One region of the Paenibacillus sp. FSL R7-0128 genome, then DNA from elsewhere that is predicted to be linked to it. Evidence: riboswitches for the same ligand, from Rfam matches in the RefSeq annotation. Region 1 holds a riboswitch; the other holds the start of a gene.
What was found. A riboswitch is a leader RNA that binds a small molecule or an ion and turns the genes downstream of it on or off. The one in region 1 is predicted to bind cyclic di-AMP.
Positions count from the first base shown of each region.

Region 2: it holds a riboswitch for cyclic di-AMP, as region 1 does, so the genes downstream of both, NST26_RS17070 (APC family permease) here and NST26_RS22525 (hypothetical protein) in region 1, are expected to answer to the same signal.

Region 1 covers NZ_JBBOCD010000001.1:5,325,327-5,343,613, forward strand. The annotation lists gene NST26_RS22520 (flotillin family protein) at 1-1,146, opposite strand, end outside; gene NST26_RS22525 (hypothetical protein) at 1,165-1,662, opposite strand; cyclic di-AMP (ydaO/yuaA leader) riboswitch at 2,055-2,237, opposite strand; gene NST26_RS22530 (TetR/AcrR family transcriptional regulator) at 2,765-3,385, shown strand; gene NST26_RS22535 (MMPL family transporter) at 3,415-5,889, shown strand; gene NST26_RS22540 (GNAT family N-acetyltransferase) at 6,090-6,512, shown strand; gene NST26_RS22545 (DUF1877 family protein) at 6,590-7,039, opposite strand; gene cls (cardiolipin synthase) at 7,088-8,530, opposite strand; gene NST26_RS22555 (winged helix-turn-helix transcriptional regulator) at 8,567-8,938, opposite strand; gene NST26_RS22560 (NAD(P)H oxidoreductase) at 9,108-9,695, shown strand; gene NST26_RS22565 (PhzF family phenazine biosynthesis protein) at 9,717-10,604, opposite strand; gene NST26_RS22570 (beta-N-acetylhexosaminidase) at 10,912-12,420, opposite strand; gene NST26_RS22575 (alpha-mannosidase) at 12,446-15,184, opposite strand; gene NST26_RS22580 (glycoside hydrolase family 130 protein) at 15,191-16,189, opposite strand; gene NST26_RS22585 (glycoside hydrolase family 125 protein) at 16,261-17,580, opposite strand; gene NST26_RS22590 (alpha-mannosidase) at 17,875-18,287, opposite strand, start outside.
Region 2 covers NZ_JBBOCD010000001.1:4,132,700-4,145,736, forward strand. The annotation lists gene NST26_RS17025 (ZIP family metal transporter) at 1-196, opposite strand, end outside; gene NST26_RS17030 (hypothetical protein) at 372-707, shown strand; gene NST26_RS17035 (IS1182 family transposase) at 831-2,390, opposite strand; gene murB (UDP-N-acetylmuramate dehydrogenase) at 2,724-3,638, opposite strand; gene NST26_RS17045 ((2Fe-2S)-binding protein) at 3,807-4,616, opposite strand; gene NST26_RS17050 (ABC transporter ATP-binding protein) at 4,626-5,432, opposite strand; gene NST26_RS17055 (FecCD family ABC transporter permease) at 5,474-6,508, opposite strand; gene NST26_RS17060 (FecCD family ABC transporter permease) at 6,505-7,566, opposite strand; gene NST26_RS17065 (ABC transporter substrate-binding protein) at 7,719-8,756, opposite strand; gene NST26_RS17070 (APC family permease) at 8,929-10,746, opposite strand; cyclic di-AMP (ydaO/yuaA leader) riboswitch at 10,875-11,034, opposite strand; gene NST26_RS17075 (disulfide oxidoreductase) at 11,261-11,695, opposite strand; gene NST26_RS17080 (DsbA family protein) at 11,692-12,456, opposite strand; gene NST26_RS17085 (sensor histidine kinase) at 12,550-13,037, opposite strand, start outside.

The sequences.
Region 1 (18,287 bases):
CTGCAGCGCTCCCGCTTCCGCCGCTCCGGCGAGCTGGACGATCTCTGCATTCGCCTTCCCTTTTGCCAATTCCGCCTCCGCTGTTGCCAGTCCGCGCTTGGTCGTCGTAGCGGCTTCGGCTTCCGCCTCCAGAATCTGCCGCTGCTTGGCGGCTTCCGCTCTCATGATCGTCGCTTGATTCTCTGCCTGGGCCGGCTTGATTACCGTCGCTTCCAGCTCCCGCTGTCTCAGCTCGACCTCGATCTCCCGGACTGTGCGGTTGGCTTCGGCCTCCATTTGAGTGATTTTCACCTGTTCGGTAACCAGCGACTGCTTGATCTTATTCTGCTGCAATTCGTACGCCAGATCCGCCTGTGCCTTCTTCACCTCGGTCTCCAGCTTGAAGTCCGCCTGCTTAATGTTCAGCTCCTTCTCGAACAGCGATTCCTTCGCACGGGCAGCGGTTCCTGCTTCAATCGTCGCCTGATGCGCATTGGCTTTGGCAATGGAGGATTCCTTCTCCGCCTCGGCCTGCTTGATCTGAATATCGCGTTCGGCTTCAGCCTTGGCGATGCTGGCATCACGGCGAATCCGCTCAATCTCAGGCACCCCCATATTGTCGATGTACCCTTTGTCGTCGGTAATTTTCTTGATGGTGAAGCTTACGACCTCCAGCCCCATCTTGTCGAGATCCTCCGAGCAGGTCTCCCGCATCTTGCTGTTAATTTCGTCTGGGGTCTTGAGTATAGATTCTACACTGAGCTGCCCGATCAGGCCGCGCAGATGACCCTCCACCGAATGCAGAATAATCGTCTCACGGTCCTCTTCCGGCCGGTCAATGAACTGCTCGCTGGCTGTGAGAATAGCGGTTGGATCGCTTTTGATCTTAATCTGGGCGACCGCCTCCAGGTTCAGCTTGATGCCCTGGCGGGAGAACATGGCCTGCGCCGGGATCACATCGAAGCTCATCAGCATCATGGAGATGGTTTTATTGTTCTGGAAGCCGGGGATGACGAATGTCCCGCCGCCCTGAACCACTCTTTTGCCGCCGAGACCGTATACGATCATGGCCTGATTGGGCGGAACCTTTTTATACGCGGTCACAATACTGGTTAACGCCAGCAGAATTACAACAACAATAGCTCCGGTTACATATAAAATTAACATTTGCTCCGACACTCCCCGTTAGTTTTGTTCCATTTCCCTCTCAAACAAAGTGACCGCTGCGATCCCCTTATCCGTCTTCACAATAATCACCCGATCGCCCCGCAATAGCGACTGACCGGATTCGGCACGCACGCCGATGGAACGCATGGTCCCGTGCAGCACATACTTCATCTCTCCCACGGCCCCATCCGCTGCGGCGATGCTGATATAGCCGAGCTGGCCTGCCGGATCATAATCGAGTTCACTCATACTGCTGTCATACCGGGTCATTACCCGGGCCAGTACCGTGTAGAGCAGGATGCCCGGCAGCAGGGCGATCAAGGTACAGACCAGTACTACGGCGAGCAGCTGCATCCCGCTGTACTTGACAAGCATATACCCTGTGCCGCCCCAGACGGTGACAAACACCATCAGCGGAAGAATCGGCAGAAAGCCCGGCCCCCCGCCATCACCTCCCCCGACATGCAGGTGGCCTACCAGACCGTGCCCATGAATGCTGCCACTGAGGATAAGCACGAGGCCAACCCAGAAACAGACGATAAATACAGTAGCGATGGTAACCCCCTCCTTTTAATGTAATATGGCTATAAGAAAACTGACTGTAGTGGCGATGCGGAAACTGTCTATTGTGGTACATAAAAAGACTATTGCGGCATATAAATGACTAATTAATGTTGTTATAAGATTTAATTTCGCTACTCCCCGTCACTAATGCACCTAATTTCCACTTTAGGCTGCTTGGTTGTGTATGGCAGAGGCGCAATTGGATTCAAGGGCACTTGTGCTCTTCATTTCCGCATCCAGCCCATTTTCAGGGCATTCAGTGGGATTAATCCCCTTCCCTACACAGCAAAAAGACCACAGCAGCAGCAGGGCTCTCCGTGGTCGGTTACTCGATCATGGCGCTCATCCTCTCTCTTCGAGGCTTACGGGGTTAGCTGACGGATTCGGGCAGCGAGATTGCCCTACCTCACCAGAGCCATAGTAGCACACTGGCAAGGATTCACCCCGGGTACTCAGCAGCCTATCCTTAAGCCACCTGCACCAGTTGGTTCCCCCGTTCCCGTTACGGAATTCAGCCATTTCAAGAACAGTGTCATTTCATTCGGTTGTTGATTGAATCTTACGCCTGCAGCCATTTAATGTAAAACCTCACGGATGACAAAAGAAGTCAATAATGCTGTCCCTTCGTGAATGAAGGCGCATTCTTCAGCTCTGCTCTTATCCGCCCGGGGATTTGCTCGCGCTATCGTCTGTTTACACCCATGTTACTCTTCCTCTCACGTACTGCTCATTTGCTCACCTAATCCCCTCCCACTCTCCTACTCACTTACTCACTCACATACTCACCTACTCACTTACTCACTTACTCTCCTACTCTTACTCCCACTCTAGCTCTCACTCCTCATTTACTCACTTACTTCCCACTCCCTTCCCCACGCCCTCCTAATTTAATCTCCTAACCCCCACCTTTCTTTCTCAGCCCATTACTCCAAATTTAAAATATTCACATTTTCGTCACTTGATGCTCATTGTGCAATCTTTCCCTTTGAGCAATAATAGAACCTATAGATTCTCTAGAACTTATAGATTTCAGGGAAAGGAGGAACATTTACTTTTGAATTCCAAACTGAATCTGCGGGACAAAAAAAAGGAAGCCACCGCCTATGCCTTAGCCGTAGCGGCCTTCGAGCTTGCGCTTGAGCATGGCATGGATGGCTTCATTGTGGATGATGTTGTTCAGAAGGCTGGATATTCCCGGCGGACTTTTGCGAATTACTTCTCCTGTAAGGAGGAGGCAGTCGCCGCCTATTTCATTGGCATTATTGCTGTCCAAGAGAAAGAGAATAACCCGCTGGCTGCTCTGCCGTCGGATGCTACACCGCTCGATGCCCTGTACAATCTGCTGAAGCTGCAATTCACCTCGGAGTTCCTGCATAAGCTGCGGCAGTTCGTCTCCCTGGCTAATCAATATCCGTCCCTGGAGCCTTACATTCTCAATGTCTTCCGGCATTTGCAGATCACCGCCCAGGAGACACTGGAGCAGTTCACCCGTGGACGGTATGCCGATGGATATACCCACCTGCTGGTAGGTGCCGTCTATGGGGCCTTCGTGCCTATCCTGGACGGACGGCTGAACGTCATGCTGCCGGGTGAGCAGCAGAGCGGGGACTCCGGAGCTATGCCGTTTGAACAATACCTGAATTCCATGTTTGCTTATTTACGCAACGGCTTCTAAATTCACAGATAAAGAGGAGAAACCACTACATGTCTACTTTTCTATACCGCTTAGGTAAATCGGCTTATGCTAAGCCCTGGGCCTTCATTGCAGTCTGGATCATTGTACTCGGAGTTGTAGGCACCCTGATTGGAGTCAACGGCATTCAATCCAGCTCCGAGATGAAAATTGAAGGCACAGAGTCGCAAAAGGTGCTGGATAAGCTGACAAAAGAGCTGCCCGCTGCGGCCGGAGGCCAGGCTAGTATCGCCTTCACTGTACCGGACGGGGAGCGTCTTGATACGCCTGAGCGTACAGCGCTGCTTCTAAAAGCTATTAATGATGTATACAACATGGAATATGTCATCAACCCTGCCGAACTGGCAGCACAAGCAGCGGCCGCCGCTGCCGGTCAAGCCGCTGCTGATCCTTCCGCTGCCACTGGTCAAGCCGCTGCCGATCCTTCTGCCGCCGCGGGTCAAGCCGCTACTGATCCTTCCGCTGCCACTGGTCAAGCCGCTGCCGATCCTTCTGCCGCTGCTGGTCAAGCCGCTACCGATCCTTCCGCCACCGCTGGTCAAGCCACTGCCGATCCTTCTGCCGCCGCGGGTCAAGCCGCTGCTGCTCAGGCAGCACCGTTCGGTCCGCTGATTGTTGACGGCGCTCCGGTTCCCGGCGTGATGCTGTCGGCTAACGGCAGCATTGCCCTGTTCCAGTTCCAGTTCACGGTTCAGCAGACATCTCTGCCATCGGAGGTGCCGGACAACATCATCGATACCGTGACCAAAGTTGAACAGTCCGGTTCAGGCATTACCGCGATTCCAAGCGACTCGCTCAAAAGCATGCCGGCCATCGGCTCCACGGAAGCGATCGGCGTAGCCGTTGCTGCCATCGTATTGTTCATGACGCTGGGCTCAGTCGTTGCCGCCGGGCTGCCGCTGCTGACCGCACTTCTCGGAGTAGGCATTAGCGTCGGAGGTGCGTTTGCCCTCGGCAGCCTGATCCAGATGAACGATATTACACCGGTTCTTGCCGTGATGATTGGTCTCGCCGTGGGGATCGACTACTCGCTGTTCATTGTGAACCGCCAGCGCCGTCTGATCCTGGATGAGAAATTAAGCGCAGCCGAAGCAGCCAGCCGTGCACTGGGCACCGCAGGCAGCGCGGTATTCTTCGCCGGTCTGACCGTTATTATCGCCTTATGCGGCATGCTCGTCATCGGCATCGGCTTCTTGTCTACTATGGCCCTAGTTGCTGCGGCCAGCGTTCTGATCAATGTCCTGTTGGCCTTGTCCCTGCTGCCTGCGCTGCTCGGCCTGGTCGGTGAACGGATCGTAACCGCCAAAGCCCGGACCAAGCACAGCACCGCTGCCAAAAAAGCGCAGCACAGCTTCTCGCACCGCTGGGCAAATGCCACGGTGAAATACCGCTGGGCCATCATTGTGCTGGTGGTGCTGGTGCTTGGCACAGCCGCCATTCCAGTGACCAAGATGGAGCTGGGTATTCCATCCGGCGCCTCGGCGAACCTGGATACTCCGGCCCGCCAGAGCTATGATGTCATCTCCGAAGGGTTCGGCGAAGGCTTCAACGGCCCGCTGCTGCTGGTTGCTGAGACAAAGAATCCGTCTGAGAAGATCTCCATGCCGATCCTGGGCAAGCTGGTTCAGGAGCTGCAAATGCACGATAATGTGACCCTGGTCTCTCCGCTCGGTGTCAGTCCCACCGGCGATATCGCCATTATCAGCCTAATTCCGAAGACGGGTCCCACTGACACCGCAACCAGAGACCTGGTGCAGGAGCTGCGCGATCCGGCGTCCGCACTCACCACCGGCAACAATATTAATCTTGGCGTGACCGGCTTCACCGCCATCAATATTGATATGTCCTCGAAGCTGTCCGATGCCTTCCCTGTATACATCGGGATCATCGTGATCCTGTCGCTGATCATTCTGCTGCTGGTATTCCGTTCCATTATCGTACCTATCAAAGCAACCGTCGGCTTCGTGTTAAGTATTATTGCCACCTTCGGCGTAACCACCGCCGTCTATCAATGGGGCTGGCTGCATTCGCTGTTCGGCTTCGATACCGGCGGACCGCTGCTGAGCTTCATGCCGATCCTGGTCACCGGTATTCTGTACGGACTCGCTATGGATTATCAGGTCTTCCTGGTCAGCTCCATGCGTGAAGCTTATGTCCACGGCCGCCATGGCAAGGACAGTGTTATTCACGGCTATGATCTGGCCAGCCGGGTTGTACTGGCCGCAGGTGTGATCATGGTGTCCGTCTTCGCCGGCTTCATCTTCGCCCCTGATGCGATGATTAAGCAGATCGGCTTCGCGCTGGCCTTCGGCATCCTGATCGATGCCTTCATCATCCGGATGACGCTCGTTCCGGCCGTCATGGCCGTCTTCGGCGACAAAGCCTGGTGGCTGCCGAAATGGCTGGACCGCCTGCTGCCGAATCTCGATGTCGAAGGCGATAAGCTGATCGCCAAACTGAATGCCGGGAGCGGACACAAGCACTAAACTCGCCACACACAAAGCGGAGACCTGGCTTCGATGAATAGTCAGGTACTTTGCGGGACCCCAAGACATGTACATCTCCCCGGAATAACGTACGGCACTCCCGCCGTTCTCCATGTACAAATAGAGCCTGCGGCATCGTCCGCAGGCTCTATTTTGATATAATGGCTATAATTGAATTCAAATACTAAGGAGGAGTACCCATGAACATTATAGAACTCGACCTTGCTCAGAATCAGCAGGAAATCTCCCGCTTACTGGAGGAACACAGCCGCCGCATGGACAGCAGCATTCCGCCCTATCAGCGCGAGGTGATCTCCCTCGCCGCCTACGAGAACGGAGTCTTCGTTGGCGGCATTACCGGGGATATCGTCTGGAATATCCTGAACGTGCACTTACTGGCCGTTGACCCCACCTACAGGGGCCATGGACTCGGCAAGGCCCTGCTGGAAGAGCTGGAGCACAGAGCTAGGCAACGCGGCTGTAAGGTAAGCGAGTTGACCACGATGAGCTGGCAGGCGCCGTTTTTTTATCAGAAGCAGGGGTATGAGATCTTCGGCGAGATCAAAGATTGTCCCCGCGAAGGCCAGACGAAATATTATCTTCAAAAAAAATTGCAGCCGTAATTCTCACTCTAAGCAAAAACGGTACCTCCTTTTGACAAGGACAGTACCGTTTCTGTAAGCAAAGCAAGGAGGATTGTTCAAGCCACACTGAAAATCACGTGCTTCCCGCCCGCCAGCGCCTTCCCGTAGAAGTCCAGCAGGCCTGCAAATTCACCCTTCAAAGCTGCCCTCAGCTCCTCCGCTACACCACTCGTCTTCAATTGATCGAAGTCCACCTGCTGCATCGCCGCAATAATGTCCTCCAATTCATCCTGCTCGGTGCACGCGAAGAACCCGTCCTCCTCTTCCACCTCAAACACATGGACCCCGACAACAGCTTCACTTAACGGATCGCCTTCGATAGGTTCACTGGCCGAGACTCCGGTTAGCGCGAGATGCAGTTCCTCCCACAGCTTGTCGATATCGTAATATTCACTTCCGCCTTCAATCAGCTTCTCCAGCGTATTCATCAGCTCTGAACCGTCCATCTCCATCATGCGCTCCAGCGTATCCTCATCCACCATGACATATTGACCCAGCATCCCCATTTGTCATTCCTCCTTATATAAGGTACGGCTGCCCGCGCTCCACTCTCCTTACAGAATAGGTGACAGCAGCCGGGAAATCCCCTCTTTCAGCTTGATCACCAGCGAGCGCTGCGCATACCGTTCAACCGTAAGCTCCGAGCACAGTCTGGTATCATTCAGGAAAATGTCCTGGAGCTGTTCCGCAATCGCCCGGTCATACACAATGGCATTCACCTCGAAGTTCAGCCGGAAGCTGCGCGAATCGATATTCATCGTTCCGACAGAAGCAACCTCTCCGTCAGCGACAATCGTTTTGGCGTGCAGGAAGCCATTCTCGTAGAGCAGGATTTTGGCCCCGTAATTCAGCAGATCTCCGGCATACGCCCAGGTGGCCCAATACACGAACGGATGGTCAGGCTTGTTAGGGATCATGATCTGCAGATCGACTCCGGAGAGCAGGGCGATTTTGCAGGCGTCCATGAAGCTGGTGTCCGGTATGAAGTACGGGGTCTGGATGTACACACTTTTTTTAGCCGATAAAATAAGCTTGATGTACATATTCTTCAGATGCTCAGTGGACGAATTGGGGCCGCTTGTAATAATCTGCACCGGGCTTGTCCCTGTATGGGGCTCCATGTTGAAGACGAATTCCCCGTAATCCCCGCGCTCATGCATCCCCGCCTGATGCCAGTCCAGGATGAATCTGCCCTGAATATGGCTGACGGCGTTACCGGTGATCCGGAGATGAGTGTCCCGCCAATAGCCGAATTTCTTGTCCAGCCCCAGGTACTCATCCCCCACATTGAAGCCGCCGATATAGGCGATGCTTCCGTCAATAATACACAGCTTGCGGTGATTCCTGTTGTTGATCCGGAAGTTCAGCGGCTTGAGCAGGGACGGGAAGAACACTTCAACCTCGCCCCCTGCTGCACGTAATTCTCTGAAAAAATGCCGTGAAATCCGCTTCGAGCCGACTTCATCATATAACAGCCGCACCTTCACGCCTTCCATGGCCTTCACGATCAGCATATCCCTCAGCTCCCGGCCCAGACGGTCCGGCTGAATGATGTAATACTGAATGTTGATCTCTGCGCGGGCAGAGCGGATATCCTCGAATAACGCGGCGAACTTCTGATGGCCGTCACTGTAAATAACAATCTCATTATCGCTGGATAACAGGCCGTGCGACGAACGGATATTCATGTTGATGAGCTGGGCATAGTTCGTCAGCAGCTGCGACCTGTCATCCGCCCCTTCCGCGAAGGCTGCCAGCTGCTTGTCGGCTTCGGCCTGGACATATTCCTGCTCCTCGATGAAGAGCTTGTAGAAATTCTTTTTTTTGAGATTGCGTCCGAAGAAGATATACAAGACAAATCCCAGAATCGGGATGAAAAACAATACCATCAGCCAGGCCCAAGTGTACCCCGCCTCCCTGCGCTCAATGAACAGAAAGCCCAGGGCCAGAATGATGTTAATGAGGGTGACGACTGTGGTTAGACTTGCAAATTCCATGCTCTTTCCCCTTTTCTCTCTGTCTCTCTCTGCTGCCTAAAAGTCCTCCAGCACCTTGGACCTGTCGCCATGGATCCTGTCCAGATGCTCCTCTCCCCAGTAGCATAACAGGTCCAGCGCAGGCTTCAGCCCCCAGCCGTAGGCCGTCAGCTCATACTCCACTCTGGGAGGAATCTCCTGGTAGATGGTCCGTGAGATAATCTCATCGTTCTCCAGCCCTCTTAGCTGGGCAGTCAGCACTTTCTGGGTTAAGCCCGGAATGAGCCGCAGCAGCTCGGAGGTTCGCTTCTGTCCGGTCATAAGATGGTAGATAATTAACGGCTTCCACTTGCCGCCCATCACTTCCAGCGCCGCCTCTACGCCTACTTTGTACTTTTTGGGAACGCTATCGCCATTCTGTTCAGTCATTGCTTCTGCCTCCATTATGTAGGGTACCTCAATGTTCCTATGGAACATACACCTTCCTATAGAACAGCAAAGTGCGTACTTCCGGATTATTTTATTCCTGTTTATAATAGCATCAGCCAAGGAACATGGCTACAAACCTGCTATTAAGAAAGGTAGTGAAGATACAAGCATGAGCGTATTAATCGTCGTATCACACCCAAGACAAGATTCCCTGACCTTCCAGGTCGCCCGCCGTTTCGCAGAGGGATTGAGCCAGGCCGGCCATGATTATGAGATATTGGATTTGCATGGGATAGGATTTGACCCTGTTCTACAGGGGAGAGAGGAACTCAATATGACCGCAGGTGAACAGGAACAGCCCTATTCTCCTGAATTAGAGCGGGAAATGGAGCGGTTGCGGCAGCATGACGGCCTGGCATTTGTTTTTCCGCTGTGGTGGTGGCATCTGCCGGCCATGCTGAAGGGGTATATCGACCGGGTGCTGAACAACAGGGTTGCCTACGGCACAAGTAATCTGCATGATTATCGTGCGCTATGGCTGGCTCTGGCAGGCGTATCGGAGGAGCAGGTGAAGAAACGTAATTATGATGAGGCCACTACGCGTCTGCTGAACGTAGGAATTGCCGATTACTGCGGAATCACAGACTCCAAGGTTGAGTTCTTTTACGAGACCCTGGATTCGCCGCCCGCGCATTATGAAGCGCTGCTGGAACAGGCCTATCAGGCGGGATTACATTATAGCAAGGGAGAGAACTGACACATCACAGGAATGAGGAAATCACAGCATCACATCAAATTCATTCACATAAACTGCATTGCCAGTCACTTCTATAGTGTTGCCGTTGTCCGACACGGACACCTGCACTCTACCGTCCCTGCCGATCTCAAGGCCCTGCTCAATTAGCAGCTCGAAGGAGGAGGCTTGTCCTTGTCCGCCGATGTACCTGGAATAATAAGCCCCCATCACCCCGGAGGCGGTGCCAGTCACCGGGTCCTCGGTGGTCCCAGAGAACGGGGAGGAGAAATGGCGGGCGTGCATATGCGCCTCAGGATCATACGTCTCCAGACAAAACGGGTGGATGGACGAGTGGGGCATCTCCTTCAGCACCTCAGGGAACCGCTGGTTGTCCGGCACCATCCGGGTGAAGGCGTCAAGGCTTGTGACCGGGACCAGTAAGGTCCACGTTCCGGTGCTGCCGTACATGGTCGGCAGGGTCTGATCAATATCACCGGGTTCAAGGCTGATCGAGCGGGCCAGGTCCTCAAGCGATCCGTTAAAGGGTTGAAACTGGGGACTGGCCTGTCTTATCGTCATATAGAGGTTGTCGTGATCTTCTGTGAAACGGACGGGCAAGACTCCTGCTTTGGTCTCGATGGTCAGCTCGCTGGCGTCTCCAAGCAGACCCTTGGTCTTCATGGCATATAACAACGCCATGGTCCCGTGGCCGCAGAGATTAATCTCATGCCCCGGGGTAAAATAGCGGATTCTGAGATCCGCCAGGTTGGATTTTAACGGAAACGCCGTCTCATTGAAACCCACCTTCGCTGTGATCTCCTGCATTTGCTGCTCCGTGAGCCCCTCGCCGTCCAGGACAACCCCTGCCGGGTTCCCCTTGTTCGGAATGCTGCTGAACGCATCGTAATGATAGACTTTGATGTTCTGCACACCTGCACCGCCTGTCTTTTTTGAGTAATATGATAGCATAAATGTATATAATGTGAATTTTAGATATTTAGGCATCATGATATGTTCGGTTTTCTGCATACATTCAGTCCATGGACGCCGCGCGTGCCCAATGTGGTCGGTTTTTCGACTACATTGGGCCCACGTACCCTCGCACTGCCCATTGTGTTCGCTTTTCCCAATTCACGCAAAAAAACAGCAACGGACAAGTCCCTGTGAAGCGGACGGTATCCGTTGCTGCAATCATAGAAAGCAATACTATTGTCTACTAAGCTATTTATTCAGCCATCTACTCACCCGCATCTTGCTTCCCCAACCAGGCTAACTCCGCCATCGCCCGCAGCGGGCCGCGGAGGCCTGCGGCCACTTCCGCTTCGGTCTGCGCCTCCGGCTTGTCACTCCAGATGGAGAAGGTAGTGCCGATGAGTTCGCGCGGATAAGCTCCGGTATACTCCTGCTTGGCTTCTCCGGTACGGGCCGGGAACAGGCCGGGATGCCAGGAGGCGCGGATTTTCTCGCCTGTCGGATACTTATAGCCCGCATTTTCGCCCAGCACGTAGTACAAGTAGCCATCGTTGTAGTTAATCACCTGATGTCCCTTGGCGAGAATGTCTTCCACCGGGGCCATCATCGGATGCCACTTCGTCCAATACGTGATTTGAATGGACGGCTTGGGCGCGACCCGCTGGGTCTGATCCGCACGATAGAGGCCATCATTCCAGGCACGGACCGTCCAGCCTCTCGACTCCAGATGCTCAGCGACCTCGTTAAGGTAATCAATATAAGTGTCCACGCCCGTGCCGCCGCTGATGTTCAGGACATTCCGGGCATACTCCGCGAGCTGCGGATACTTATCGAACTCCGCGAAGTTGATGAATTCATCCCCTCCGATATGAAAATAGCGGCTGCCCGCAAATAACTCCGCGTATTCGTCAATCAACTCCAGCACGAACCGGCGGGCGGCCGGATTCGTAATATCCAGCGCCCCCGGAGCCGGAGTTCCCGCTGCATCCTTAAGCAGCCACTCGGGATGAGTGCGGAGCGCCTGTCCCAGATGCCCCGGTGAATCCAGTGAAGGAATAATATCCACATGATATCTCTGTGCCGTAAGGATAATTGCCTTCATTTCCTGCTTGGTTAAATAGTGATCTGACACCACCTCAGGATGGCTCTCACTCATCAGCCGGAAGCCTTCGTTCTCGGAGAAATGAAGCTGCAACGTATTCAGCCGTAGCCGGGACATCTCTCTGATCCGCTCCAGGAGCCAGTCTTCGCTGTAGAATTTGCGGCCGATGTCGATATGCAGCGCCCGCTCCGGCATGACAGGGGAATCGGTGATGGTACCGCAGGACACGGAACCCTCATCTGCCAGCCGCTGCAGCAATGTCCGCAGACCATACATCACGGCCCGTTCACTTGAGGCGGTAATCTTCGCATAATTCCCGACGTCAATGACGTAAGCTTCCTTGCTGTCCGTGTCTTCCACAGCTTCATGATCCGTCAGTTCAATGACGATATCGCCCGAAGCGGGTGTCTGCGTTTCCCCATGAACAATAGTCATGATCTGGTCAGCGGGTGTCAGAATGCCCGAGTATTCACCCAGCACAATAAAGACTGTTTCGTTCAGAACACGGTTATTATCCGATCTGGCATTGTCTACAATCCGGGCTTTGGACCCGGCAGACACCCGCCATGGCTCCCCGGATGCCGCTGTAATCTGCTGCTGTACACTGGTGAGCGGGCAGGTATCGGAGACGTTCTGATCTAATGGTTCATCCATATTCATATCCATACTCATCTCACCTCTTCCTTCTTTGCGTGAATCAGCGCAGCCGGAGGCCGACCGTGCTAATCTGATGTCCACCAAGCGGAAGCTTAAGCGAAGCCGTGCCTTCAGGCTGAAGCTCTTCACCTTCTGCTTCCAGTACATTCGAAGTATAGAAGGCGGCAACCGGCAGCACAGATTCCAGTTCCAGCTCGCAAGGCTGTTCCGTAAGGTTGAACCAGCGGAGCAGCACATCGCCGCGCTCCTTGTTCAGCTTCATGGAGGAGAAGGCAGCGGTCCCGCCGTTCCAGCGGACGGCCGAATACACGGCGGGAATCGTCCCTGTATGAACCTCTGCCTGCGCCGAGGTCCACGGAATCTGGAACTGGTAGGCAGCAGCGGCAGCACCAGAGGTTACGGTGTCCCCGCTGTGTGGCAGCAGCAGCATATCCGCTGTCTGTTCACCCAGGCACTGGGCTTCCGGCGTTGGGAACCAGCCCCAGTCGCCCATCTCGCCGACACTGCGGAGCAGCGTAACGGCAATCGTATTGCGGGCATCCCGCAGAATCTCGTATTCGTGTAATCCGAGGTTAGCGACCGTGAGGCCTGCGTTCTCCCCGGCAACATCCACGAAGCACTGCTGATGCTGCGCATTGCTGGGATTCTGCCATTCCGGCGCCGGCTCGTTCGGACGTTCCGCCAGCTCGAACATCGAATCTACGCGGTGTGAGGCTGCGGCCAGATCCGCCGGGAACAGCATCCGCAGGCGGTGATCCTTAGCGGTATTACTGATGAAGCTCTTCACTTCCAGCCCTTTGCCGCTGCGCTCCAGTCTCAAGACCGTCCGCAGCTTAAGGGTTACAGTATCGGCACTACGCTTAGCCTGCCGCTCTGGATAATAGACCAGCGCCCGCTGTTCTCCTTCCAGCAGGTCATCGGCCGAAGCCGGAATCTCCCATTCATGGGTGATTTCGATGGAAGCCCGGTATGGCGTATCTTCAATAACAGCGATATCCGCGTTAAGGCCCAGAGTCGTCAGCGGCACTTCGCCCGCAGGCGCTCTGTACATATATTCATTCCCGATGTCACCGGTATTCTCGTAGACACCAAGGTCACGATAGATCTTGCCGCTAGGCTTATGCTCCAGTGTGAAGGAGCCGTCAGCCATAACCTCGACGCGCAGCGTGTCGTTCTCCAGCACACGTCCGCCGCGAACCAGCGATGAGGCTTCTTGAGCGGAAGCCGCCCCAACAGGGCGGACCCAGGCATAGGTGCGCAGTCCCAGGGCAGGCACATCCGCCGCCGCGAAGGTCAGACGCACCTTGCGGCAGCTATAAGGCTGGCGGAACCGGTCATCCGGCAGATCATAGCCGAAGGACAGGCCAAGATCCTCCACCGTACAAGGAATCGGCTGGCCTTGTTCATCGACCAGGACCCGTCCGGCCAGGTCCACAGCCTTCATAAGCCGGGCATTCTCTTCCAGCGGCAGTCCTTCGCGCAGATACTGGCGGGCCGCATCCAGCTCTATGGTCACCGTACCGGTGCGGCTCCAGCCGCTGGTATTGGTTACAATGAGCGGAAGGGCCTCTTCGCCGTAAGCGGCGAAGCCGGAGGTGTCGACCGCTGCGGTGATCGCCTGCATACTATCCGCCACGATGCCTTCGGCGGTGTGGTAGCTCTTGTCGAAGCGGGTGACCATCTCGCGGTGCACCTCATCCACGCTGCAGCCGCAGATGGAATCATGCGGATGGTTCTGCAGCAGCGTCTTCCACGCATAATCCAGCAGATGCTGCGGATACTCCCCGCCGTGCAGCCCCGCGATAACAGCCAACGGCTCGGCTACCTTCTCCAGCATGGCCTGGCCGCGCTGGTTGAGCTGCTTCAGGTACACCCGGGCGGAGGCGGTATTGACCAGCGTTCCCCATCCGTCCGTGCGCTGGCTGCGCAGCTCGCCCTTCACCGTGGACAGGCTGCGGCCAGTCAGCGAAGCTTCCACTGCCTTGATATAGTCCGGGAAGTTCGAGTGAACGAAGTTGACCTCCGGGTGTAGCTTCTCCGCTGTGCGGATTGCCTCCGGAAGGTCGGTCTGCAGCGGCTGGTGATCGCAGCCGTTCATGAACAGCAGCTGATCGGTCGCCGCATACTGCCGGGCATCGCCCAGCTTGCGCTCCCAGTAGCGGCGTGCCTCATCAAGCTCGACGGGAACCTCATTCCCGTTAGAATACCAGTTGGCGAACAGGATGCCCAGCACCTGCGAGCCGTCCGGCCCTTCCCAGACCAGCTCCGAGAACGAGGATTCATAGCCGTCATCGGAGACCATATTGTTGAAGCCCGTAGGCTTCACTCCGCGCCCGAAAAAGGCGTTAGTGATGCCGGCCTGCTGCATAAGCTGCGGAATCTGTCCGGTCAGGCCGAAGGTGTCCGGGAAATAGCCGATTTTGGACACTTCCCCATAGACTGCCGCATCCTGATGTCCTAGCTGTAAGTTACGTACATTGGCTTCCGGACTGGTCAGGAACGCATCCTGCAGAATGTACCAAGGTCCGATAAATATCCGTCCCTCACGGATATGCCGCGTGAGCCGCTCCCGGTTCTCCGGACGGACCTGGAGATAATCCTCGATGATAATCGTCTGGCCGTCGAAGAAAAAGCTGCGGAAATCCGGGTTCTGCTCCAGCGTGTCCAGCAATGTGTCCACCAGTTGAATCAGCCGGATATGATGGCGCTCATAAGGCAGATACCATTCCCGGTCCCAATGCGTATGCGAGATAATATGTGCCGTCTGTTTAGTAGTCATAACCGGTTACCCCTCAATCTCCAGCGGATATTCATCCATATAGCTGATCAGTTCATCCACGGTCGTGAAGGCCAGTCCTGTCACTGTATCCGCACAGCCGTAGTAGATGGCAATCCGTCCGGTAGCCGCATCGGTCAGTGCCGCGCAAGGGAACGTCACGTTCGGCACATCGCCGACACATTCATACAGCTCTTCCGGGCCGAGGATATAGTTGCGCGAGCGGGCTTTTACCTTCCAAGGCTGATCCAGATCCAGCAGCGCGACACCCATGCGGTAGACGAATCCGTTACAGGTGTTGATAACGCCGTGATAGATCAGCAGCCAGCCCTTGTCGGTTTCAATCGGAATCGGTCCGGGACCAATCTTCTTGGACTGCCAAGCAGAAGCGTCACCGTCAACCGTACCCATCACATAGCGGTGCTTGCCCCAGAAGGTCAGGTCAGGACTCTCACTATAGAAAATATCGCCAAACGGCGTATGCCCGGTATCGCTCGGACGGCTGAGCATCGCATAATTGCCGCCAATCTTGCGCGGGAGCAGCACTCCGTTGCGGTTATACGGCAGGAAGGCATTCTCCAGCTGATGGAAGGTTTTGAAATCGAATGTGTACGCCAGTCCAATCGTTGGGCCATGGTAGCCGTTGCACCAAGAGACATAATAACGGTCGTCAATCTTGCAGACACGCGGATCATAGCGGTACTCGCGCTTGGTGATCTCTTCATCGCCCTCAAATACGATCGGCTCATGGTTGATGTTCCAGTTCACGCCGTCTTCACTGAAGCCCGCGAAGATATCCATGCTGACCGACCGCGAATCACAGCGGAACACACCAGCGAAGCCGCCCTCGAAGGGAATGACCGCCGAGTTGAACACACTGTTCGAGTTCGGAATGGCGTTGCGCGGAATGATCGGGTTGGCGGAATATCTCCACACCGGGGAATTCGTGCCCTCAGGCTTCTCCTGCCAAGGGATGTTCGGTAGTGCTTCTCCAATAATTGTACTCATGCTCAGGTCTCCTTTATCTGTGAAAAAATAGTATATTACCAGGACCGCCTCTTACGTGCCGGACCGTATGTTTAGAGAATGTCTTCCTTCAGCGCCCGCAAAATCAGCTGCGAGAACAAGCTGTTCGACCAGGCGAACCACTTGCGGGTGAACACGGACGGATCGTCGGCGTGGAAGCCTTCATGCATGTAGCCGGTATCGGCATCGGTCGCTTCCAGCATAGCGATTACCGCCAGCCGCTCTTCCTTGCTGTCTGCGGTAATGCCCTGCATGGACAGCGCCATATGCCAGATATAGCCCGGAGGGGTGTGCGGACTACCGATTCCCTTGGCAGCTTTGCCCTCGAAGTAGAATGGATTCTCCTTGCTCAGCGCGAAGCGTCTAGTATTCTGGTAGACCGGATCGTCATTGTTCAAATAGCCCAGGTACGGAATGGACATCAGGCCCGGTGTTCCGGCGTCATCCATCAGGCTATAGTTGCCGTATCCATCTGTCTCGTAGGCGTAGATCGGTCCGAATTCGGGGTGGCGGTAGGTGCCGTACAGCTTGATGCCGTGATCGACCTCCTGCTCCAGTTCCTTCAGCTCAGCCAGGAAATCCAGATCCCGGAAGACCCACTCGGCAAAATCCTGCATCTGCCGCAGCGCCACCACGGCGAACATGTTCCCCGGAATGTTGTAGTGGAAATCGCAGGCGTCATCACTGGAGCGGAAGCCGGACCAGATCATGCCGGTGTAATTCACGGGCATTCCCAGGCCGCCGTTACGGATGGAATCCTCCATAATCCCGTTGTTTCGCGTGAAGCGGTAAGGGGACTGCTCGGCATGATGCTGCTCGCGCTTGAACAGGTCGGTAATGACGCGGAGCATTTTTTTGAAATCGGCGGTGAAGAAATCGGTCTGCTTCGTCTCTTCCCAGTAAGCATGGGCCAGCCGGATCACGAAGCACAGCGAGTCGATCTCGAATTTGCGCTCCCACACCCACGGCGACATCTCGGTCACATCGGCGGCATTCCAGTGCCAGTCATTGGCCGATTCATTGAACGCGTTGGCGTAAGGATCGATCAGTACATACTCCGTATGGCGCTTGATCAGCCCGCCGATAATCCGCTGCAGATCAGCATCTTCCGCGGCAAAAGGCACATAATGAATGACCTGCTCCACTGAATCGCGCAGCCAGCAGGCGGGGATGTCCCCCGTAATCACAAAGGTAGTTCCGTCATCAAGCAGCTTGGTGGTCGTCTCCAATGTGTTCGGGAAGCAGTTGCGGAACAGCCGTTGCAGCTTGGGCCGGTAGGCCAGCTTCGCTTCGGCGTCGGCCAGCACGGCCTGAATGGATGACGGCAGCGTAAGCTCCGGCATCTCGATGCGGGGAAGTCTGAATTGTTCCAAGGTAGTAGTCTCCTTCTTGCTAATCTATTTTTTGGAAGCTGAATTTCTTGATGGGAGTGGGAGTTGCGATAAGCTTAATTGTAATTGGTACAACTAAAACGCCTGATTGATCACCAATTTCACGTTTAGTTGTACTTCGTACATTTAAACATCCGCCGAATCTTCCTTCTCCCGTTTTGGGGCAGTTTTAGTTGTACAGAATACACTTATACGATAAAAGAATGCATTTCCACTGTTTTTAAGTGTACGTTCTGCAACTATCCGAGAATCTTACGCTCAGCCCCTCATGTGCCTCTATTCAGCATGAATAATCTTAATCGTCTTGATCTCGAACGGGTGGAAGTCTAGCGTCAGCACGCCGTCTTCATCCGGCAGCAGCTCAGTCTCTTCCTCCAGTGCATTGGACAGATAGATAGCGGAATGCGGTAGCGGCCAGCTGATCCGCACGGTCTCGCGTCCACCAGCTGATTCGTACAGCCGAAGGATACTGCCGCTTCCGTCTTCCGCCAGCTTGACCGTGTCCAACACTACCTGCTTCCCTTCGTAGGGAAGGAAGGAGCCAGTGGACGGATGCTGTCCCTCACTTGCCTCGCAGGCTACAGCATACGAAGCATGGTTCAGCTCAGCGGCTTTGCGCTGGGTATGCGCCGAACGCCAGTCCCCGGTATGCGGGTAGAGCGAATAGGTGAATTCATGCTCTCCCTGAT
Region 2 (13,037 bases), 1.2 Mb from region 1:
TAATCGTCGGGGCCAGTCCGCCGTCACTGGCCGAATCCTCTAGCAATTCATACGCCGCCGCGCCGATCAGCACACCGGTCCCGAACGCCATGATGAAGCCGATCAGCTTATTCGGAATCCGCAGGAATAAGGCCAAGAGTGCGCCAATCAAGACCGCCGAGCCGGAGAGTGCGCCCCATAACAATGCGTTTCCCATCCGCTTCACCTTCTTATAAGATATTGGCATTATTACAATGCATAAGAATAGTTTACACACGAATGAAGAACGGCAAACACCTTGCATAGTTCAACTAATTTGCACGGATTCATTTGCATGGAAAGGGGTAACTTAGAATTAACAATCTCTATTAACCGAAGGATGGGATCATACGATGGAAGCAAACGTACAGAAGCTTATAGATTGGCTGGAAGCCCGCAAGGATACAACACTGGTCATCGAAAAACGGGAGCTGGAGGATCTGGACACCGTCCATTTCAAGCTGGAGACTGTTGACTACCGGAACGCTGAAGATGTCATAGATGATTATCTGGACAGTGCGGTCATTCTGCGCGGGACGGGCAGTACCTTGAATGCGGATGGTGAGCTTGTGCCTCTGCCGCAGCCGGGATATGAGCTGGCAGTGAGCGGACTAGAGCTTCATGAGGTATCCGAGGCTAAGGTGGATCTGCAAACGAGCCGGGCAAAATATTCACTGGCTGTAAGCTGATTATGCGGCGGCTCCGGCCGTAAGAATCTAAGGGGGCTGTCCCAAAAGTAGATACTCTACTGGTGGGGAAAAATTCCATGCCTTCTTAAAGGATTAATTTGTAAGAAAGGGAGCGATTCTCCGTTATTGGAGGATCGCTCCCTTGCGTTTCTGGTCATTCGCTGCTTGCTTCAGCAGGTTGTGAGCAAGCGAAAGCCAACCGACCTCTAGCGTCACTTTTTCCATGCCGCGAAGCAGAAAGCGCCGGAAGCCCCGGTTATTTTTTAATTGTCCAAATACACTTTCCGGCTCCGTCATTCGACGTACGGCCAATAGATAGCCTTCCTCGCTTCGGAGGATTTCTTTCGCCTGTTTCTGGTATCTAAGCCGCTCCAAACTGACTGCGATTTCCCGGTTTCCGCTTCCCTTCGTGCAGTTTTCTTTTAGCGGACAACCTCCGCAGCTTTGACTTTGGTAATGACGCTTCTTAATTTCGTATCCACTCTCTGTGGTTTCCTTGCTCTCTCGTTGGAAATACAGCGGGTATCCAGCTAAACACGTCCAGCGATCCTCGGATGCGTCGTAGGTCCAGTTCTCGATTTTTCCGACGTCGGCTTTCCAGGCTTTGCTCTTTTCTTTGTGGTAGGTGCTGTATTTCACGACGGCCTGTATCTCGCTCTTTTCCAGATAGGCGTAGTTTTCTTCACTTCCATAGCCGGCATCTGCAATGACCGTCTTTGGAAGTTTTCCGAGGAATTGCTTTGTTTTTGCCAGATGTGGTTCTAAACAGCGGGTGTCACCCGGTCTTTGATGTAGACTGTAGGTTAAAATAAATTGGTTTTCGGTCCCGATCTGTAGATTGTAACCTGGCTTCAGTTGGCCATTTTGCATGTGATCTTCTTTCATCCGCATAAACGTTGCCTCGGGATCGGTCTTGCTGAAACTATTCCGGTCCCCAAGCAGCTTTTGATATTGTTCGTACTTCTGCAGTCGAGGGAGCAAATCCTTACGCAACTTCCGAACCGTCTTTTTTAGGGGCTTGTCTTTCGGTTTTTCGGCAAGCTGAGCTTCAAGCTTTTGCACGGCTTGTTCGAGTTTCTCACTGTCCATTTCCGAACCCGTGCTGAGTTCAGCCAGATCTTTGCCCTGATTCTCTTGTTCTTCCTGCTCTTCCGCTGCTTCAATGTCAGCGAATAGGGCCTGTACCTTATCTTGCAGTTTCGCTTTGTGTTTGCTGACCGCTTTGCTCCAGACAAAGGTGTAGCGATTGGCATTCGCTTCGATCTTAGTTCCGTCCACAAAATAATGCTCCAGAGACACGTATTTTTCGTCAGCCAGAAACTGAAGCACGGCGGTAAATACCGTTTCGAGGACCTTTCTCATCCGCTGGGAACGGAAGCGATTCAGCGTGCGGAAGTCGGGTCGCTGCCGTCCGGCCAGCCACATGAAGGGAATGTTCTCCCGGACCGCTTTGGCGATTTGGCGAGACGAATAGATTCGCTGAGTGTAAGCGTAGATAATGACTTTGGTGAGCATTTTAGGATGGTAGCTGTCACGGCCGCCGCCGGGATAGGCCGCGTCAAAAATGGCGTTGTCCAGCCGATTGACGGCGGCATTCACGACGCGAACGAGGTGATTTTCCGGGATATCTTCTTCCAGATCCATTGGCAAGCAAAGCTGGTCCATGGTATATTGAATGTACAAAAGAAACCTCTCCTTTGAAATGGTTGTGTGGTAACTCCATTTTAACAAAAGAGAGGTTTCTTTTTGTGATTTTAGAAAGATTTGAAGAAACTTTTCCCGCTTAAACAGCGGAGAGGACGGAACGATTGTGAAAAAGCGGCAGCGGTCGCCTTGGTCTCCGGATTTTCACCGCTAAGGGAATGAAAAAAATCTGGAGACCACAGCGACCCAAACAACGGTCCGTTCGCGAAGCGTCCACCCAAGTGCTCACGTTGATCCTACTCCAAAATAAAAAGCTGTCCCAAGCAGCCATTTCATGGCTTTTGGGACAGCCCCTTATTCCACAACTATCGCCTACAATTCTTCCCCGATAATCTCCACTTCCGTCTCCAGCTCCACATCGAACTTGTGCTTCACCGCTGAGCGTACATGCTGGATCAATCCGATATAATCGCTGGCGGTTGCATTGTCGGCGTTGATAATGAAGCCCGCATGCTTGCGTGAGACCTCTGCGCCTCCGATGCGCGTCCCCTGGAGTCCGCTCTCCTGAATCAGCTGCCCCGCGAACCGGCCCGGCGGCCGCTTGAATACACTGCCGCAGGACGGATACTCCAGCGGTTGCTTCGATTCCCGCAGATAGGTTAACTCATCCATGGACGCTTTAATCGCGGCTGGATCGCCTGGCAGAAGCTTGAATCTCGCCTCCAGCACAATATATTGTCCAGTGGCGAAGATGCTGCTGCGGTATCCCCATTGCAGCTGATCGCTGTGCAGGGTGAGGAGCTGCCCGTTCTGATCAATCACGAGCGCACTGTGCAGCACATCCTTCACTTCCCCGCCGTAGGCTCCGGCGTTCATGTAGAGTGCCCCGCCTACCGTGCCGGGGATGCCGCAGGCGAATTCCAGACCGGTCAGCTTCTGCTCCAGCGCATAGCCCGAGACATCGATAATCTTCGCCCCGCACTGCGCATACAGCAGCCCGTCGCGGACGCCCATCCCGGACAGATCCGAGGTCTGGAGCACGATGCCGCGGATGCCTCCGTCCCGGATAATCACATTGGAGCCGTTGCCGAGAATCGTAAGCGGGATCTGATGATTATGGGCATAAGCATAGATGCTCTGGATCTCTTCATATGTAACAGGAGCCGCCAAAATATCTGCTTCGCCGCCCATGCGGGTATAGACCAGATTCTTAAGGCTCTCACGCCGTTTCAGTGAGCCTGCGGTAACAAGCGGCTGCAAATCCTCATATATGTTGTCAATATTCATTCTTCATGCTCCTAACTCTATAAACAAGATAATGGTCGTGCTCGCTGCCGGTTAATTACGGCTTCAGCAACCACAACTTTAACAACGAACAGGCTCCCTTGTCAATGACAGGAGCCTGTTACGAAGCTGCATACAGCATTATTATGTTTCGAAATTCCCAATTATGCCCTATTCTCCAGCCGCTGCGCGCTCGGCACGGAATTCCTCCCGCCGTGCGGACCGCTCCTCTTCCTTCATCCGGGGGCAGGTATAACACAGCCGTCCGCCCTCAGTCCGGTAATACATACAGCAGCGGTTACGCAGCTGAACCGTCTGCTGCGGGTCCGTGAGCGATTCAGTTCTCCGTATCTTCACCTGGAACGGATTCCGCGGCATCCCGAATACGGCAGCGGGCAGCTCATCCTTCAGATACGCATAATCCTCCTCCAGCCGGCGAAGCAGGAGCGGATCTGTCAGTTCAGCAGCAAAGGCTTCCGCATAATAGTTGAATTTGGTCGGCAGCTGTCCCCAGATCTCCCCGGGCGAAAGTCCGCTCACCTGTGAAGCCATCCGGATCAGCGGCCCGGCTGTGTTCTGGTAGAAGCTGGTTAACACCTCATTGCGCCAAGCCTTCCGGCCCGGCTCATCTGCCGGAGCTTGTACCATCCCCCATTCACGAAGCGAGAAGGCAATTCTGCAGTAGCCATCTGCCGGAACAAGATGCAGGTGAAGGTTCCGTAAGCTGAAGTCCGGTAAGCACAAGAAGCCGGTCACGGAATACTGGACCGCGAGTGCCATAATGCTCAGATAACCGCCGAAGTACGCACCGGCCGCTTTATCGTCGAGCGCCTTCATCAGCGGCCGGTAAGCCTCCATGAAGGTCCTCATCCCCGCCTCTTCTGCCAGCTCAACAGCAGCGAAGGAATACACGGCTCCCTCCGGCACCTCAAGATGGAGGTCAAATTTAGACTTATATTCTTGCCTCAGGAATTCATTCATGTTCCTCTCCTACAGCCCGGCAACTTTGTACGCAGCCAGCTCGTAAGGCAGACAGAGCGGCACACCTGTACGCGGATCAGGCACAATATCTGCCTCAATGCCGAATACCTCACGCAGCACTGCCGGTGTCATTACCTCATTCGGAGCGCCCTCGCTGATCACATTACCGGATTTGATCGCTACCATATGCTGCGCGTAACGCGAAGCATGGTTCAAATCATGGACAACCATAATAATCGTCCGGCCTTCCTGCTCATTGAGCTTCTGCAGCAGCTGAAGCACCTCCAGCTGATGGGCCATATCCAGGAAGGTCGTCGGCTCGTCAAGGAACAGAATATCCGTCTGCTGGGCCAGCGCCATGGCGATCCAGGCCCGCTGCCGCTGTCCGCCGGAGAGACGGTCAATCGGCCGGTCACGGAATTCATTCATGCCGGTCAATTCAATCGCCTCGGCAATAATGCTGCGGTCTTCAGGCGTCAGGCTGCCGAAGCCCTTCTGATGCGGATACCGTCCATATCCTACCAGCTCAGATACCGTTAAGCCGTCCGGGGCAGTAGGATTCTGCGGCAGAATCGCCAGCTGGCGGGCCACCTCTTTGGTGGAGAGATTGTGAATGGACTTCCCGTCAAGCATTACATTGCCGCTCTTCGGCTTCATGATCCGGGCCATTGTCTTCAGAATCGTGGACTTTCCCGAGCCGTTCGCCCCGACAAGCGCTGTAATCTTCCCTGTCGGAAGCGATAGATTCAGCCCCTTTACAATCATAGTCTCCGCATATCCGATGCTCAGCTGCTCTGTATTTAAACGTTCCGACATGATAAACACTCCTTAGATTTTTTAATATATACATCCCTGTACTACGCTTTCGATGTGGCCAAAAGATATAAAAAGTACGGTGCTCCAATAATCGCTACTACGATACCAGTAGGTACCTCCGCAGGCTGCAGGATCCAGCGACCGATCGTATCTGCCGTAAGCAGCAGCAGGGCTCCGGTCAGGGCAGCCGCAGGCAGCAGGATCTGATGGCGCGGGCCGACCAGCCTGCGGGCCAGGTGGGGCGCAATTAGCCCGACAAAACCAATGCTGCCGCTTACCGATACACAGGCTCCTGCCAGCGCAACAGCCGCAGCCAGCAGCCACCGCCGTTCCCGTTCGAGCGGCAGGCCCAGTCCCTTGGAGAGCTCATCGCCCAGATTCAGTACGTTGAGCACCCGGGCTTTGTAGAATGCGAAGGGCAGCAGGATCAATATCCAGGGCAGCAGGGCCAGCACAAACCGCCAGTCTCCGCCCCAGATTTTGCCGGCCAGCCAGATGGCTACGAACTGATAATTCTGCGGGTCGAGTCTTAATGACAAAATAAGCTGAAAAGCGTATATCCCGGCACCCACAGCAATCCCGATCAGGATCAGCCGTGTCGGCGAGAGCCCATCCTCCCTCCTGTAAGACAGGAAGTAGATCAGTGTTGCAGTAAGCGAGGCCCCTGCAAGCGCCAGTAGCGGAAGCACGAGGATCGGAGCTGCTGTAGTAGACGGTACAAAGGAGATAAAGATCAGTACGGCGAATCCGGCTCCGGCATTGATCCCCAGGGTGGAAGGCTCAGCGAGAGCATTACGCGACAAGCCTTGCAGAATCACTCCGGCGACCGCAAAGCCTGCACCAATCAGCAAGGAGATCACGATGCGCGGCAGCCGGAAATCAAACAGAATCAGCTGCTGCTGCTTGGTGCCGTTGCCGGATAGGGTATGTAGAACTTCGAGCGGTGACAGACGCATTAAGCCGGTATTCATACTGACCAGAAACAGAATGACGATAAGCACAGCAAGCAGTGTCAGAATACCAGCCTCTCTGGAACGGCGCGGCTTGGCCGGGGGGAATGAGGTGGAACGGTTCATTTCAGCTCCCCCTTGCGTTTGCTGGCCAGATAGATGAAGAACGGTACGCCGAATACTGCAATTAAGGCACCTATTGGTGTTTCGTATGGCGCATTAATCATCCTGGCCGCAATATCGGCCACCAGGACCAGAATGCTTCCAAGGACTGCGGAGCAGGGAATAATCCAGCGGTAGTCAACCCCAACGAGGTAACGCGTAATATGCGGAATCATTAATCCGACAAAAGCGATCGGCCCCACCGTGGAGACTGCCGCTCCGGCGAGGATGACGACAATAATCATCCCTGCAGTCTGTACCAGACCGGTGCGCTGTCCGAGACCTGCTGCAACATCCCTGCCCAGGCTCAGTAGCGTAATCGAACGCGACAACATCAGCGCACCGATTAGGGCCGCCGCGACCCAAGGAGATATTACCTGCAGCTGCTTCCAGCTCGCTCCTCCAATCCCCCCGGCCATCCAAAAGGCGATATCCTGGGAGAGGCTGAACAGGATAGCAATGCCCTGGCTGACCGCCAGCAGCATGGCGCTTACTGCCGCACCGGCGAGGGTCAGCCGAAGCGGGGTCAGTCCGCTATGGGAGAGCGATCCGATCCCGAATACCAGCAGTGAGGCTACAGCCGCTCCAAGGAAGCAGTACAGCATGATGTACGCGAAGGATAGTGTTGGCGCGAAGGCAAAAGCCAGGGCCAGTCCAACGCCCGCACCTGCATTAAGACCAATCAGTCCGGAATCCGCCAGCGGGTTGCGGGTCATCCCCTGCATAATCGCACCGGCAACGGCAAAACATGCGCCGACCAGCGCTCCTGCGGCAGCCCGGGGAATCCGCAGCTCCCGGATGACCTGATGCTGGGGCAGCTCCGGATTGAACCGGAACACCGCCTCCCATACGGTAGCCAGCCGGATATCCGCCGCACCAACCGATACGGATACCATCAGGCCGAAGACAATCGCTGCTATTCCCAGCACCAGAATAACAGCAGCGGCAAGCGGCCGCGACCGGACAGATGTGTTCCCTTCAACAGAAGGAGCTTGTAGAGCAGAATCTGTGGATGAAGCCATATGCCGTCTCCTTATCAGGATTATTAGGGAAATATAGATGATTATGATTCTCATTATCGCAAAGATATGAATATTGTTCAACTTAAAAAAGAGGCAGGCTTCTATATCCTAAGGATATAAAAGCCTGCACAATTCTCCGGCTGGTAAAGAACCTATTTTACAAAACTGCTCAGAATATCATCGATGGTCTTGGTATTGGCTATAGGGCCGCTGTACAGCCAGCTGGTATCTTTGCCGAATTCATGAACATTCCCTGCCTTAACGGCCGGAATTCCCTTCCAGACTGCACCTTCTGTAATCTCAGCTCCGCTTGCCTTGTCACTATTCACCAGAATGATATGCTCTGCAGTCAGCTCAGATAATTTCTCCAGTGAAATCGGGTTCCACGGTGCTCTGGATTCTGCAGGAATGTCGGTCACGAGATTCGGGAGCTTCACTCCAAGATCGCCATACAATACCGCACCGCTGCTGCGGGTCTCATCTACAATGAAGAAATTCTTGGACACCAGCCACAGAACCGCTACTGAATCATCGCCAATTGCCGCTGAGACAGCCGCTTTGGCTGAAGCCGCTTTCTGGTCATAGTCTGCAATAGCCTTCTCCGCTTCCGGTGTCTTATTGAGCAGCTCACCGATCTTGAGCAAGGCTGCGCGCCAGTCACTGCTGACCTCATCGCCGAGTACATAGGTTGGTGCAATCTTATTCAGCTGGTCATAAAGACCGTTCTGAACCGAGCCCTCCGACTGGACGATGTGAAAATCCGGCGTGAAGCTGGTGACGGCTTCAAGCGGCAGGTCATAGCTGATCGGCGGAACGTCCTTAAGCTCAGCGGCCAGGTAAGCCTGAGTACCATTCTTCGTAGACCACTGGGCAACCGGAGTCACGCCGAGTGCTACCAGATAATCCTCCAGATAAGAAGCAATTACACGCTGCGGATTAGCGGGAACGGTCACCTTATGTCCCATTGCATCCGTTACGGTCTTCTCCACAGCGGGTGCAGCAGTTGCTGCAGGTACCGCAGTGGCCTCCGCAGTCGCTTCTGCGGTTGCCGCAGGTGCGGTGCCTGCTCCACCGTTACTGCCTGCGTTGCTATTATCATTTCCGCAAGCGGACAGCAGCAGTGTTGTAGTCATAAGTCCGGCCACCGCCAGCTTCCCGCTTCTTGATCCTTGCAGGTTGAACGAAAACATTGAATACCCCTCCTGTATGTTACCCTCATGATTGGCAAAAGCTCTGTTACCTTCATCTTGTCTATACTGATGATATTGATTCTCATTCTCTATGTCAACCAATAACTTATAATAACGTAAAAACGGCCGTCTCCGCATTAAGCAGAAACAGCCATCTTCCTAATCTTCTATATTATTTATGCAGATGGAAAGGTACAGTCGCGATTACAATGTCCTTCTGATTCATCAGATATGAACGGATGAACAAGCTGGTCTGATTATGCAGCACCGCCTGCCACCAGTGCTTGGTCACGAATTGCGGAATCAGGACGGTAATATGATCCGTTGAAGAGGTCTTCCACTCTACTGTATCGATGAACTTCACCAGCGGGCGGATAATGCTGCGGTAGCGGGAGCGCAGGACGATCAGGCGTACGCCGGGGTTCCACTCCTCCCACTTCTGCTCCATCTTGTGAATCTCTTCTTCATCGAAGCCTACATATACAGCGACCACATTATCTGTCAATGACTTCGCATAGCTGATCGAATGCAGTACAGCACGAGTCACACCGGCGACCGGAACGACTACGGTGCTTCCTTTGATACAAGGCTTATCGGTAGCCGGGCAGATCCGCAGCTGATCGGCAATATTCATATAATGGCGGTGAATCCGGTGGAACACGATGATAACAGCCGGCAGGAAGATGAAGGCCATCCACACGCTGGAGAATTTAGTGATTATGAAAATCAGGGTGATCGTTAATGTAGTGAGCATCCCCACCGTATTGACGGCGAACTTGCTCTGCCAGCCTTTCGGCTTCGTTCTGTACCATTGGACCATCATGCCCAGCTGCGACAGCGTGAACGGAATGAATACCCCTACTGCATATAATGGAATGAGTCCTTCCGTATTCCCGTGAAACGCCGCCACCAGCACAGCCGACATAACACCGAGGAAAATAATACCGTTGGAGAAGCCCAGCCGGTCGCCGCGCACCATGAAGGCATGGGGCAGATATTTGTCTTTGGCGAACATGAACGCCAGCAGCGGGAAGGCCGAGTACGCCGTATTGGCTGCCAGGAACAGGATAACCGCCGTAATCCCCTGAATGAAGAAGTACAGTCCGCCGCGGCCGAAGGTAGATTCGGTAATCTGTGAGACCACGGTGGCCTTCTCATCAGGCATGATACCGTACCAGTAAGCGAGCAGCGTAATACCTGTGAACATTACCCCGAGAATGAGGCCCATGAGCATCAGCGTTTTGGCTGCATTTTTCTCCGCGGGCGCTTTGAAGTTAGGAATGGCATTGGAGACCGCTTCTACCCCGGTCAGAGCCGAACAGCCGGAGCTGAAGGCCTTCAGCAGCAGAAACATACTCACGTTCGATACGGCCGAGCCAATCTCAGGAACATGGGCATGGGCGCCGCCGGTCATATATTTGAAGACCCCCGAGATGATGAGCACGAAGATGGAAACCACGAACAGATAGACCGGGATAGCGATGAAGGAGGCCGATTCGGTCACTCCCCGCAGGTTAACAATCGTTAAGAGCACGATAACAGATACCGCTATCAGAACACTATGATTATGCAGACTTGGAAAAGCTGAAGTGATTGCATCCGTCCCCGCCGACGCACTTACCGCCACCGTCAGAATGTAATCCACCAGCAGAGAGCCGCCGGCCAGTAAGCCGGTATGCACCCCTAGATTGCTTTTGGCGACAATATACGCGCCCCCGCCTTGGGGATAAGCGAAGATCGTCTGCCGGTAGGACAGAATCAGAATAGCCAGCAGGCCCAATACGGCTAATGCAATTGGCAAGGAGTACCAGATAGCGGTGAACCCGGCGGCCACCAGTACAATCAGAATTTGTTCTGTTCCGTAGGCTACAGACGAGAGCGCATCAGAAGACAGGACAGCCAGTGCTTTCACCTTGGATAACTTTTCATGATCGAGTTCGTTCGACTTCATCGGACGCCCGATCAATAGTCGTTTTACCTTGCTTACCATTGTAGTAACAGTTCCTCTCTTGGTTAAGTTGAAACGGGTTTCCCTGCGCTGTTTTCATAAGTGGATTTCATAAATGCAGGCACCAAAATAAGCATACGGAAATGATCCGCATGCCTTAGTGTGCATGGTCATTATCCCACTAGTGGCTTACGAGGTTAGCTGGCGGATTCGGACTGTGGTAGCCCTACGGTTACAGGTCAAGTAGCCTGCTCCGATTCACCCCTTTTGGCCTTGGCCAAAGTGTGGTTCCCCCGTTTTTCCTTCCGGAAAATTCAGCGCATATTCAACTTCTCACAAGGACTAATATTAAGCTACAACACGTCTTCCGTAAAGCGTGGAAACAAATGAAAAAAGAATGAAAAGCACTCAAAACAACCAAATTCATCATCCGGTATGTCTTGATCTTTCATTCTCTTTCATTATCCCTTTACCACGTGATTTTACAGGGTTTTTGCATATTATTTTTTACTAAAATTAAGGGTATTCTCTTCTCTTCCTTCTGCCCGTCAGCTTCTTACTCCGCAGGCTCCTCTTTGCGTCCTGTCCAGAGCAGAATGGAGATTAAGGCAAAGGCTATAAGTGCAAGCAGAGGGATCGTTATAAATCCGAACCAGTTCAGATAATCCTTGTTGCACGGTACGCCGATGGTACAGGGAAGCACCTTGCTGAGCGCCGGAATTTTCTGCTCCGCATAATGATATATGGAGATGCTGCCGCCAATCAGACTAAGGGGAAGCACGTATGGAATGATCCGCTTGTCCCCCCGGTAGGTGGCGATCCCCAGCAGGAACAGCTGCGGATACATGAAGATCCGCTGGAACCAGCACAGCTTACAGGGCTCGTAATTTAGGACCTCACTGAGATACAGGCTTCCTGCTACAGCCACCACACAGACGAACCAGGCCAAGTAGAGACAGTTACGCCGGCAGAAGGCAGAGAAGGCGGTCATTGGGCGGTCCCTGCTCCCGCTGCTGCTGTTGCTGCCTGAATCTGGGCGTCAATCGCCTCCATATTGAAAGGCTCCTTCACCTTGATGCCGTTCACGTACAAGGAAGGCGTATTCGTTACGCCCGTATCGGTGCCAAGCTGAATATCCCGCTCCAGCTCGCTTACGTAGGTACGCTCGTCAATGTCCTTGCGCAGCAGGTCGTAATCCACCGGCAGCTCCAGCTGCTTGGCGAGACTCACCAGGAAGTCAGGTGTAGCCCATTCCTTCTCTTCATTCCCCTGATTGGCATAGATCGCATCGAAATACTTCCAGAACGCTTCCTGGTTCTGATGATAGACCGATAGCGCTGCCAGGGAGGCCGTTCTGGAATCCGTACCGAGGAAGGCCAGATTCACGAAATAGAAGGCTGCTTTATTCTGATCGACATAGCCCTGAACGATCTGCGGCTTGATCACACCGGTGAACTGGGCGCAAGCCGGACATTTGAAATCGCCGAATTCCACAATTTTGACCGGAGCATCCTCCTTGCCAAGCCGCATCATTTCGCTGTAATTGAAGGCAACCGGCTTACTGTCTGTACCGGCAGGCGAAGAGTCCTTCGATGCCAGCATAAATAAGCCTACAAAAATAATAATGACGATGGCCACCGTACTCACGATCAGAATTCTCGTTTTCTGCTTCTGCTGCTCCTGCTCTGCCCTGCGCTTCTCCTGCTTGCTCATCTGGGGAGCCGTGACATTGTTCTTTTTTGTTTTGCTCAAAGAGAGTTCCTTTCCGTCCTCAGGACTATCGTGATAAAAGAATAGTTACTTTCAAATTATATAATGTTAACTCTCTTGTTGGCAATCGCTGTCTTATACGGCTTCATTCTCCTCCGCTGACTCCCCCTCCCCTGTATCCTTGCCGAAAAATACCTCCGGGGAATGCTCCTGCGACTGCAGCTTAATTCTGAAGAAGAATTGTGTGCCGCCCCCTTCTGCCGGTTCTGCCCAGATCTCTCCTTGCATCAGGTCTACAAGCTTCTTGCAGATCGCAAGGCCCAGACCCGTGCCGGGGTACTTACGGGTATGCGACCCGTCCACCTGCGAGAAGGACTGGAAGAGCAGCTGCAGCTTATCCGGTGAGATGCCAATGCCGGTGTCGCGCACCATGAATTGCAGCGCCTGAGCGGTCTCCCTGACGCCATAGGACTCCACCTTAACCGTTACCGTGCCGGATGGCGTGAATTTCACCGCATTGCCGATCAGGTTGATGAGAATCTGGCGGATACGCGCAGCATCCCCGGTGAACTTGTCAGGAAGCCCCTCCTCGATCAGAAGCTCCAGAGATAACGGCTTGTCTT